Regions from separate parts of the Candidatus Corynebacterium faecigallinarum genome, predicted to be linked through region 2. Evidence: predicted binding sites of a transcription regulator. Region 2 holds the regulator's gene; the other holds the start of a gene.
The links. The regulator LexA, encoded in region 2, represses DNA repair genes until DNA is damaged. The targets are predictions, from matches to a motif close to CGAACANNTGTTCG.
Positions count from the first base shown of each region.

Region 1: ACTXPP_RS11890 (HNH endonuclease signature motif containing protein) is a predicted target of LexA. The motif match lies at 2,030-2,043, and genes of this name have one in related genera.

Region 1 is NZ_JBQQOC010000026.1:13,020-17,442, forward strand. It holds gene ACTXPP_RS11880 (Gfo/Idh/MocA family protein) at 1-879, opposite strand, end outside; gene ACTXPP_RS11885 (nucleoside hydrolase) at 890-1,918, opposite strand; gene ACTXPP_RS11890 (HNH endonuclease signature motif containing protein) at 2,118-3,605, shown strand; gene ACTXPP_RS11895 (2,3-butanediol dehydrogenase) at 3,610-4,423, opposite strand, start outside.
Region 2 is NZ_JBQQOC010000001.1:183,712-188,134, reverse strand. It holds gene ptsP (phosphoenolpyruvate--protein phosphotransferase) at 1-1,178, shown strand, start outside; gene lexA (transcriptional repressor LexA) at 1,198-1,989, opposite strand; gene nrdR (transcriptional regulator NrdR) at 2,872-3,399, shown strand; gene hrpA (ATP-dependent RNA helicase HrpA) at 3,392-4,423, opposite strand, start outside.

The DNA.
Region 1 (4,423 bases), on a different contig from region 2:
GGCGTAGATCCGGCCCCATTCTGCCTCGGGCGTGGTGCCGAAACCGGGATCGTCCGGACTGGCGCCACCACGCAACGCGGCTTCCTGTCCGTCGACTCCCCAGCATTCGTAGCCGCCACGTGCGCCGAGCAGCCGGAACCGAGGTACCGGACCGGGTGCGACCGCACTCATCCACAGGTGCGAGAGCACCCCGGACTCGTGGCGCAGGGCGAGGAAGACGTCGTCCTCCGCCTGCACGAACTCCCGGCGCGTCTCGACCTCGGCGTAGACGTCGGCGACCGGACCGAACAACTGCAGTGCCTGGTCGATGACATGGCTGCCCAGGTCGAACAGGATGCCGCCGCCCTGCGCGTGGGTACTGTCGGTCTTCCATGACTGGTCGACCTGCGGACGCCACTTCTCGAAGCGGGACTCGAACCGGTTGATCTCGCCGAGCTCGTCGGACTCCAGCAGTCGCTGCAACGTGAGGAAGTCCCCGTCCCAGCGTCGGTTCTGGAAGACGGTGAGCATCAGGCCCTTGTCCTTCGCCTTCTCGATCAGCGCCCGACCGGTGGCGGAACTGACCGCGAAGGGTTTGTCGACCACGACGTGCTTGCCAGCGTCGAGCGCGGCGTCCACGTGAGCCTCATGTTCTGAGCTGGGCGTGCCGATGACGACCAGGTCGATGTCGTCGGCATTCCAGACGTCCTCCACGGAATCCAGCAGTCGGACGTCCGGGAACAGTTCTTTCGCGGCGTCCTGACGTTCCGGGTTGGACGTCACTACGGCCGTGACCTCGAAGTTCGGGTCGGCGGCGAGGAAGGGGGCGTGGAAGTAGCGTCCGGAAAGTCCGAACCCGAGGATGGCGGTGCGAATGGGTGCAGTATCGGCGGAGGTCATGCCGCCCACCCTACTGACGACCGCCCCACCCCAGCAGCCGCTCGGCGAGCAGGTCCGGGAAGCCCGCCCCGCTGCGCATGACGACCCGCACCGTCGCATCCTCGACATCGATGTCGTACTCGCCATTGGCAGGACGCTGGTGCCGCAGGTCGCAGATGGTCTGGCCACGTCCGGGCCCGTCGGTGGCATCGACGACGACCGGTACCCGCGGTGCGCTCTCCAACTCGACATCCCCCAGGGCGATCGCGGCGGCGAGCGGGTCGTGCAGGGCACAGCACACCCGGCCGTAGATGTCGGCGTAGAACCCCGAGTAGAAGTGCAGCATCTCCCCCACTGCCGCGATCAGCGGAGCGTCCGACTGCGCGAGTGCATCGATATGGGACTTCTCGAAGGTGTTCTCCATCGTGGTGTCCAGCGGGACGAGTGTCGCCGGCCATCCAGCCGAGAGCACACGCTCGGCCGCCTCGGGGTCCAGCACGATATTCGCCTCGGCGACCGGGGTGATGTTGCCCGGAACCGTCGCCGCACCTCCCATGACGGCCAGTCCCGCCACCCGCTTGACCAGCGACGGATCACGCTCCAGGGCGATGGCGAGGTTGGTCAACGGGCCGATGGCGATGAGGTGGAGCTCACCGGCGTACTCGTGGGACAGGCTGAGCAGGAGGTCAGCGGCGTCCGTGTCTGAGCCTGCTGCCCCCGCAGCCTCTGGCAGCACAGCAGGAAGCAGTCTGTCACGGACACCGCCGACGCCGTCTGCGCCGTGGACCGCCACCGTGCCGCCGGCGAAGGTGCCGCCCAACGGGTCGGACGCTCCGACAGCCACCGGAATGTCGGTACGCGATGCCATCGCCAGCAGCCGTCGGGTGTTGTCCGCGCCGCCAGCTGCGCTGACATTGCCGTGGACCGAACCGACGCCGACCAGATCGGCGACCGGACTGGCCAGCAGGTACGCCAGGGCCAGGGCATCATCGATACCGGTGTCGCAGTCGAGGAAAACCGGGACGGTCGTGGGTGCTGCGGAGGCTGCGGGGTCAGTCATGTGAGCCATCGTATTCACCTTCCCCTCAGCGTTCCGGTCCGGATCACTCTCCAGGTCCCTATGGTCGCGTAGCTGAGTCCACCGACCCGTCGAAAACTTCCTCTTGCCATTCGAACACAGTATCGGTAGTATTGCAAGTGAACATAACGGAGCAGGACACCAGGAACACCACAACACCATCACCCAGGGGACCACGAAAATGACCACAGCGATACGCGAACCAGTCAACGTGCCGAAGATCGAGGAATGGGTCAGGTCGACTATCTATATCGGCGAAACCGGGGTAATCTGCCCAATTCCCGACCACGAGGACATGTACTGCCCCCACTGCACGTGGAACGAGGAGCTCGAGGGGGCAGTTGCCGCAGAAGAGCCGATGACCTACCCGGACCAGTACATGGACTTCGATCCCGACACCGGCGAGTACCATGATCCATACGACTACTCGTTCGAGAACGATCTGACGCCCACCACGTTCGGGTACTGGGCCGTGACCGGCGACGGCGAGCTCCAGAAAGCACGGGTCACCATCAACAAGACGGACCTGAGCATTGCCCGGTCGGTCACCCCGAAGCCGGGCGACGAGGTCTCGCGCATCGCCCGGCGACTGGCATCCGCCCTGGCGATCCCGCAGTCCAAGGCCATCGCCTACTGCGACGTCGGCACCATGCTCTCCAAGTACGAACAACTACGTCCGCTCCTCGAGGTCGGTGCGTTCTCCTTCGAGCACCTCCGGGTCCTCGCCGACTGTCTCTTCGGAGTCACCGACGATCATCGCCTCGAGGTGGAGGACGAGATCGCCGGCCTTCTCTACCCCCAGCGCCCGTCTCAGGCAGTGCCAGGAACCCGGACACTGCGCCGTAAAGTCACCGACATCGTCGATCGGATCCAGCCTACGGCGCGACCTGCCGACCCGGAGGAGCTCGGCATAGTCCCTCCCCCAGAAGCCCAACTGTGCTTCGACGTCGACACCCGGTCCCCGGAACGTACCGTCTTCCACATCACGATGCCCTCCGATGAGGGCCTCGGTTTCCTCCGCATCGTCGATGCCGTGGCCGACGCACATGACACCACCCGTGCCAAAGCCCTCACCGAACTGGTTCATGGTCAGGCTCGCAATGTCTCCGTGACGTTGAACTGCTACCGAAGCCTCGACACCGCCGAAACCCACCTGGAGTCCACCGGTCTCGACCGGGTGGCCACCAAGCGGTGGCTCGCCCGTGTCACCGACCTGTGCATCGCCGGACACAGCGAGATCGAGGGTTACCGCAACAGCGACCACCAGCGCGCCACCATCGCCGGAGTCGACGGCACCTGCCGCTTCCCCGGTTGCGACGCCCCGGCCGCCACCGCCCAGATCGACCACGTCACCAAGTACGACGGTGGCGGCAAGACGGCCACCTGGGCGGAACAGTCACTGTGCCCCGCCTGCCACAGCCTCAAGACCCGCGGACTGTGGGACGTCACCCGCAATCCGGACGGGTCCTGCTGGTGGACCAGCATCGCCGACGGACACACCGTCGTCGACACCCCCACCGGCCCCCTGGCCGATGCCTGCCTGACCTTCGACACACGCCTGCACCGCAAGAGGAAGGCACTCACCGAACACAATGCCCTCCGACTGGAGCATCGGGAGAAGACCCGGGCCGCAGCGGCGAAGGTCGAGGCGCAGGCGGTGCCGTTCTAGAGGTCTAGAGTCCCTCTCCAGACGGCGAGACGAGAATCTTCACCGCGGTCTCGTTGCGGTTGATCAAGGTGTCGAAACCCTCGTCCACCAGACCATCCAGCCCGATCCTGCCGGTGATGAACGGCTTCAGGTCGATCTTCCCCGACTCCACCAGCGCAATCGTCGCCGGATGCGAGTTCACGTAGCCAATGGTGCCACGCAGGTCGATCTCCTTCATCACCAGCTTGTGGATGTCGAAGTCCGACCGGTGGCCCCAGATCGACACGACCACCAGCACACCGGTAGGACGTAGCGCGTCCATCAAGGTATCCAGCACGACCTGCACCGAGGTGCACTCGAAGGCGACATCGGCTCCGGCACCATCGGTCAGCGCCTTGACCTCGTCGACGACATCCACCTCCGCCGGGTTCAACGCCAGATCCGCCACCCCGGAATCCAGCGCCTTCTGCCGACGCAGCTCCGAGAGCTCCGAGACGACCACGCGCACGCCCCATGCCTTGAGCACCGCCGCGGTCAGCAGGCCGATCGGACCGGCACCACCGATGATCGCAGTCTTCCCGGCAGCGTTCTCCTCGGTGAGACCGGATCGCTGCACGGCGTGAAAGCCCACCGACAGCGGCTCGATCAGCGCCGCCTCGTCCAGCGGCACCGAGTCGGCGATCTTGTGCACCCAGCGTCGGCGCACCACGACATTCTCCGACAGACCACCACCACGGCCAGCGAGACCAATGAAGTTCATGTTCTCCGACAGGTGGTAGGTGGTGCTGTCGGGTCCGGTGTCGACGTCATCGCCGATGATGTACGGCTCGACGACAACG
Region 2 (4,423 bases):
CCCTCGACCCCGAGTTGATCGTCGCCGTGATCACGGAGAAAGGTGGGGCCACCAGCCACACCGCGATCATCGCCCGACAACTGGACATTCCGTGCGTTGTCGCCGTCGGTAAGGGGCTGGCGGACATCACCAACGGGACCGAGGTGCTGGTGGATGCTGCTGCCGGAACAATTGAGACCGGCGTGCCGGCCGAGGATGTCGAGCGTCGGGTCGCTGAGGCGGCGGCGTTGGCGGAGAAGGTCCGGGGCTGGAGTGGTCCGGCGCAGACCTCGGACGGTCACCGGGTGCAGTTGCTGGCGAATGTGCAGGACGGCGACACCGCCATGCAGGCTGCGGAGTCGGTCGCCGAGGGCATCGGGTTGTTCCGCACCGAGCTGAGTTTCCTCAGTGAGACCGCCGAACCGAGTGTGGAGCAGCAGGCAGAGCGCTATGCCTCGGTGTTGTCGGCGTTCCCTGAGGGCAAGGTGGTCATCCGTACGTTGGATGCCGGCTCCGACAAGCCGGTGCCGTACGTGGATGCCGAGGACGAGGAGAACCCGGCTCTGGGAGTACGTGGTCTGCGTATCGCCCGGGGGAACAAGGCGTTGCTGGAGCGCCAGCTTGACGGGATCGCTCTGTCGGTGGAGAGCACCGGAAGGGCGGAGCGTGGGGGGCAGACCTGGGTGATGGCACCCATGGTGGCCACAGTGCAGGAGGCCCGTTGGTTCGCTGAGCTGTGCCACAGTCGGGGATTGACCGCCGGGGCGATGATCGAGGTGCCGGCGGCGGCGATGATGGCCGAGAAGATCATGTCCCACCTGGACTTTGTGTCGATCGGCACGAACGACCTGACCCAGTACACGATGGCGGCGGACCGGTTGTCGTCCTCGCTGGCGTATCTCACCGATCCCTGGCAGCCGGCGGTGCTCCACCTGGTGCACACCACCTGTCGTGCAGGCGCGGTGACGAAGACCGCGGTGGGAGTCTGTGGTGAGGCGGCCGCCGACCCGTTGCTGGCCTGTGTGCTCGCAGGGCTCGGCGTCACCTCGTTGTCGGCGGCGACCCCGGCGTTGGCGGCGGTGGGCGCACAGCTGGGCGAGGTTGATTTCGTGACCTGCCGGGAGATGGCCGCCGCAGCGTTGGACGCTGAAGGGGCTGAGGAAGCCCGCATCGCGGCTGCGGCAGTGATCGGACGCTGACCCGCCCGGGAGCAACCGGTCAGATCTTGCGGAGGACCGCCACGACACGGCCGAGGATGTCGGCGTTGTCTCCCCGGATGGGCTCGAAGAGCTCATTGTGGGGGATCAGCCAGGTTCCGCTGTCGTCCTGCTGGAACTCCTTGACCGTGGCCTCCCCGTCGATCATGGCGGCGACGAATTCGCCGAGCTCGGCGACCTTCTGGGACCGCACCACGACCCAGTCGCCGTTGAAGATGCCGGCATCGCGCATCGACTCGCCGACCACCTGCAGCAGAAAGAGTTCGCCGCCGCCGACCAGTTCCTGGGGCAGCGGGAAGTGCGCCTCGACGTGCTCCTCGGCGAGGATCGGTGAGCCTGCGGCGATCTGACCGACGACGGGGACGAAGGACGGCGAGGGCATGCCCTCGGGGGCAGTCGTGGGGGCGGGGGCCGTTGCCGGCTTCGGCCCCGGACGCGATGAGGTGTCTTCCTCGAAATCCCGGATGTCGACAGCCCGCGGCTTGTTGTCCTCGCGGCGCAGGTAGCCCTTCCGCTCCAGCTCGCGCAGGTGGTAGGAGACCGAGGACGTGGAGTTCAGCCCGACGGCATCGCAGATCTCCCGGATGCTCGGCGGGTAACCGCGGAAGCGGGTGGCGTCCTTGATCACGTCCATGATCCGTCGCTGACGTTCCGAGAGCTTTTCGCGGCCCTTCGAATCGGTGGCGTTGGTCGCACGCGACCCCGACCGGCGCCGTGTCCCCGTTGTGCTGCCTGCGGAATCCGCTGGCGTGCTGCCCGCGGAATCCGCCGGGATCTGCTGATTCTCTGTCATTGTGACCCACTCCCTGACGTTGGTTGCCGACCCGCTGAACTGGTCGTTAGCTCGACCATACATCAGGTGGTGGACATGTTTCATCATTGTGTTCGAAAGATTCTCGATAAGGCTGGACACGTTCGAACGCGCGTGCTAGATTTTCGAACGAACGAAGGTTCTCGAACATGCGGGCGAAATTGAGGCGGTGTCCCGGTGTTCGTGTCCGACCCCGGTGGTCTCATGGGGTTGCCACGGTGTCCGAAGGTCGGCGCCAGTCCAGGAGAAAGAGGTCGTCATGGCTGTAGTCAACACCACTCGCTACACTGTAGTCGCTGATCGTCCCGTGTACCGGCGCCCCGATTGGGCCGGTCAGGATTCGGTGCGGTCAGCTTCTGCCGCCCCGTTTTCGAACACCTGGGGCAGTGGTGCGGTGCATACGCCTACCGTAGCTGACCGCGAACGTCGACGTCGGATCGCCTCCGGTGTGGAACGCCCGTTCGATGTTGCGAGCCGATGGGCCAGGATTCGCCGTCGAATGAACCTGGTGGCGGAATCGCCGGGTGTGTGTTTGCTCGCACTCGTCACTTTCGCTGCGCTGCTTGGTGCGGGTCCGGTGATCATCGCGGGTTCGGAGCCCGAGCCAGCTGTGGACCATCATCCTGCGGCGGTCGCCGGAATCGATGCAGGAAGCAGCGACCGCGCTACGCACGGTGGCCAGGCGGTGGATGTCGCCCCGGTGTCCACGGATACTTCGGCACGCTGACCTCTCCCACGCCCGCTATGGCATGACACTGTCAGCTCTCCCAGGGCTCATGACCTCCGGGGGTGTGCTCGGTGGGGTAGCGGTAGGATCGTGAACAACGAAGCGATCCGCCAACCTGTCACGAAGGGAGCACCACCGTGCTCTGCCCCGCCTGCCGCTCCGATGTGTCACGAGTCGTCGATTCCCGCACCGTGGAGTCCGGGTCCGCGATTCGCCGCCGCCGTGAATGCACGAACTGCAAGAACAGGTTCACCACTGTGGAGCGTTCGGTGCTGCTGGTCACCAAACGCAACGGTGTCACCGAGGAGTTCCGGCGCGACAAAGTCATCCGTGGTGTCGGTCGAGCCTGCCAGGGGCTCGGTGTGTCAGAGGATGACTTGAAGGTGCTGGCCCACGACGTTGAGCAGTCGATCCGTGCTCGACACGGTTCGCAGGTCGCCGCCGATGATATCGGCCTGGCGATCCTGGAACCGCTGCGCAAACTGAACGTCGTGGCCTACCTGCGTTTCGCCTCGGTCTACAAGTCCTTCAAATCCACCGAAGATTTCGAGCGCGAGATCGCCATGCTACGGAAGGCCTCGGATTCCGCCGATTCGACCGACCCGGTAGACCCGTCAGACCCGGTCCACCGGGCCAGCGAAGAGCACGGCGTCAACCTCACCTGATCTTGTCGAGGGCTTTGCGCACCCGGGTCACACTGGCCGGACGCGAGGTCCCCAGGTGCTGCGCGAACAGTGACACCCGGACTTCCTCGACCAACCACTCGACCTCCTTGATCTGGGGCGTCGCAGACCGGGAGCTCGGCAGCCGCTTCCGGGTCGCCTCGATCATCTCCTGGCACTCCTGGATCTGGCTATCCAGGTCGGCCTCGCGGTCCGGGGCGGTCTCCATCAACTCCAGCCGCGCAGACATCGCAGCGACATAACGGGGCACGTGACGCATATGCCCGACACCGTTCACCGCCACCCGGTGCGGCCCGAGGAAGAAATCCAACTGCTTGCGCATGTCGGTGATCGACGCACCATCCCAGGACTGCAATTCCTCGGCCATGTCCGAGACCGCCAACACCGCCGGAGCGATCGCAACCACCATCTGCCGGACGACACCCGGCCCAGATGTGCGGGCGGCCTCCAGTGCGGTGGCACAGCGGTCGGGGTCGCGGATCACCGGGCCATGCTTTTCCAGCAGGTCACGGCATGCCAGAACCCGACAGTCCTCCACCAGGGCCTCCGCACCACCGTGCGGGTAGTTCTCCATGGCGACCCGCTGACGTAGCGGCATCCCCTTGATCATCTGCTTCGTCGATACCGTGCACTTCCCCAGCATCATCGCCAGCACGGTCGAGAACTGCTGGCCCGCCGCCGCCTGGGCAGTGGGCAAGGCCTTGAGCAGCAGCCCGTTCTTCTTGTCGGACACCAGCGCCGGATACGCGGACGTGGGCTGGCCGTCGACGATGGTCTCCACCGACTCCGGGATGGTGCCGAAGGTCTCCGCGGTCCAGCTGTCCGCCTGGGCCAGCACACCGGCACCGGTGCCACCGGCTCCGGACCCTCGGGTGTCAGCCTGCTTCCCCTTACCCGGGGCTCCCTTGGAGCGTCCGCGACGCGCAGCGCCACCAGGAGAGGCCGGCGTGGGTTCGGAGCCGGACTCCGTACCGCCGCTCGTCCGGGCAGCCGCGGCAGCGATGGA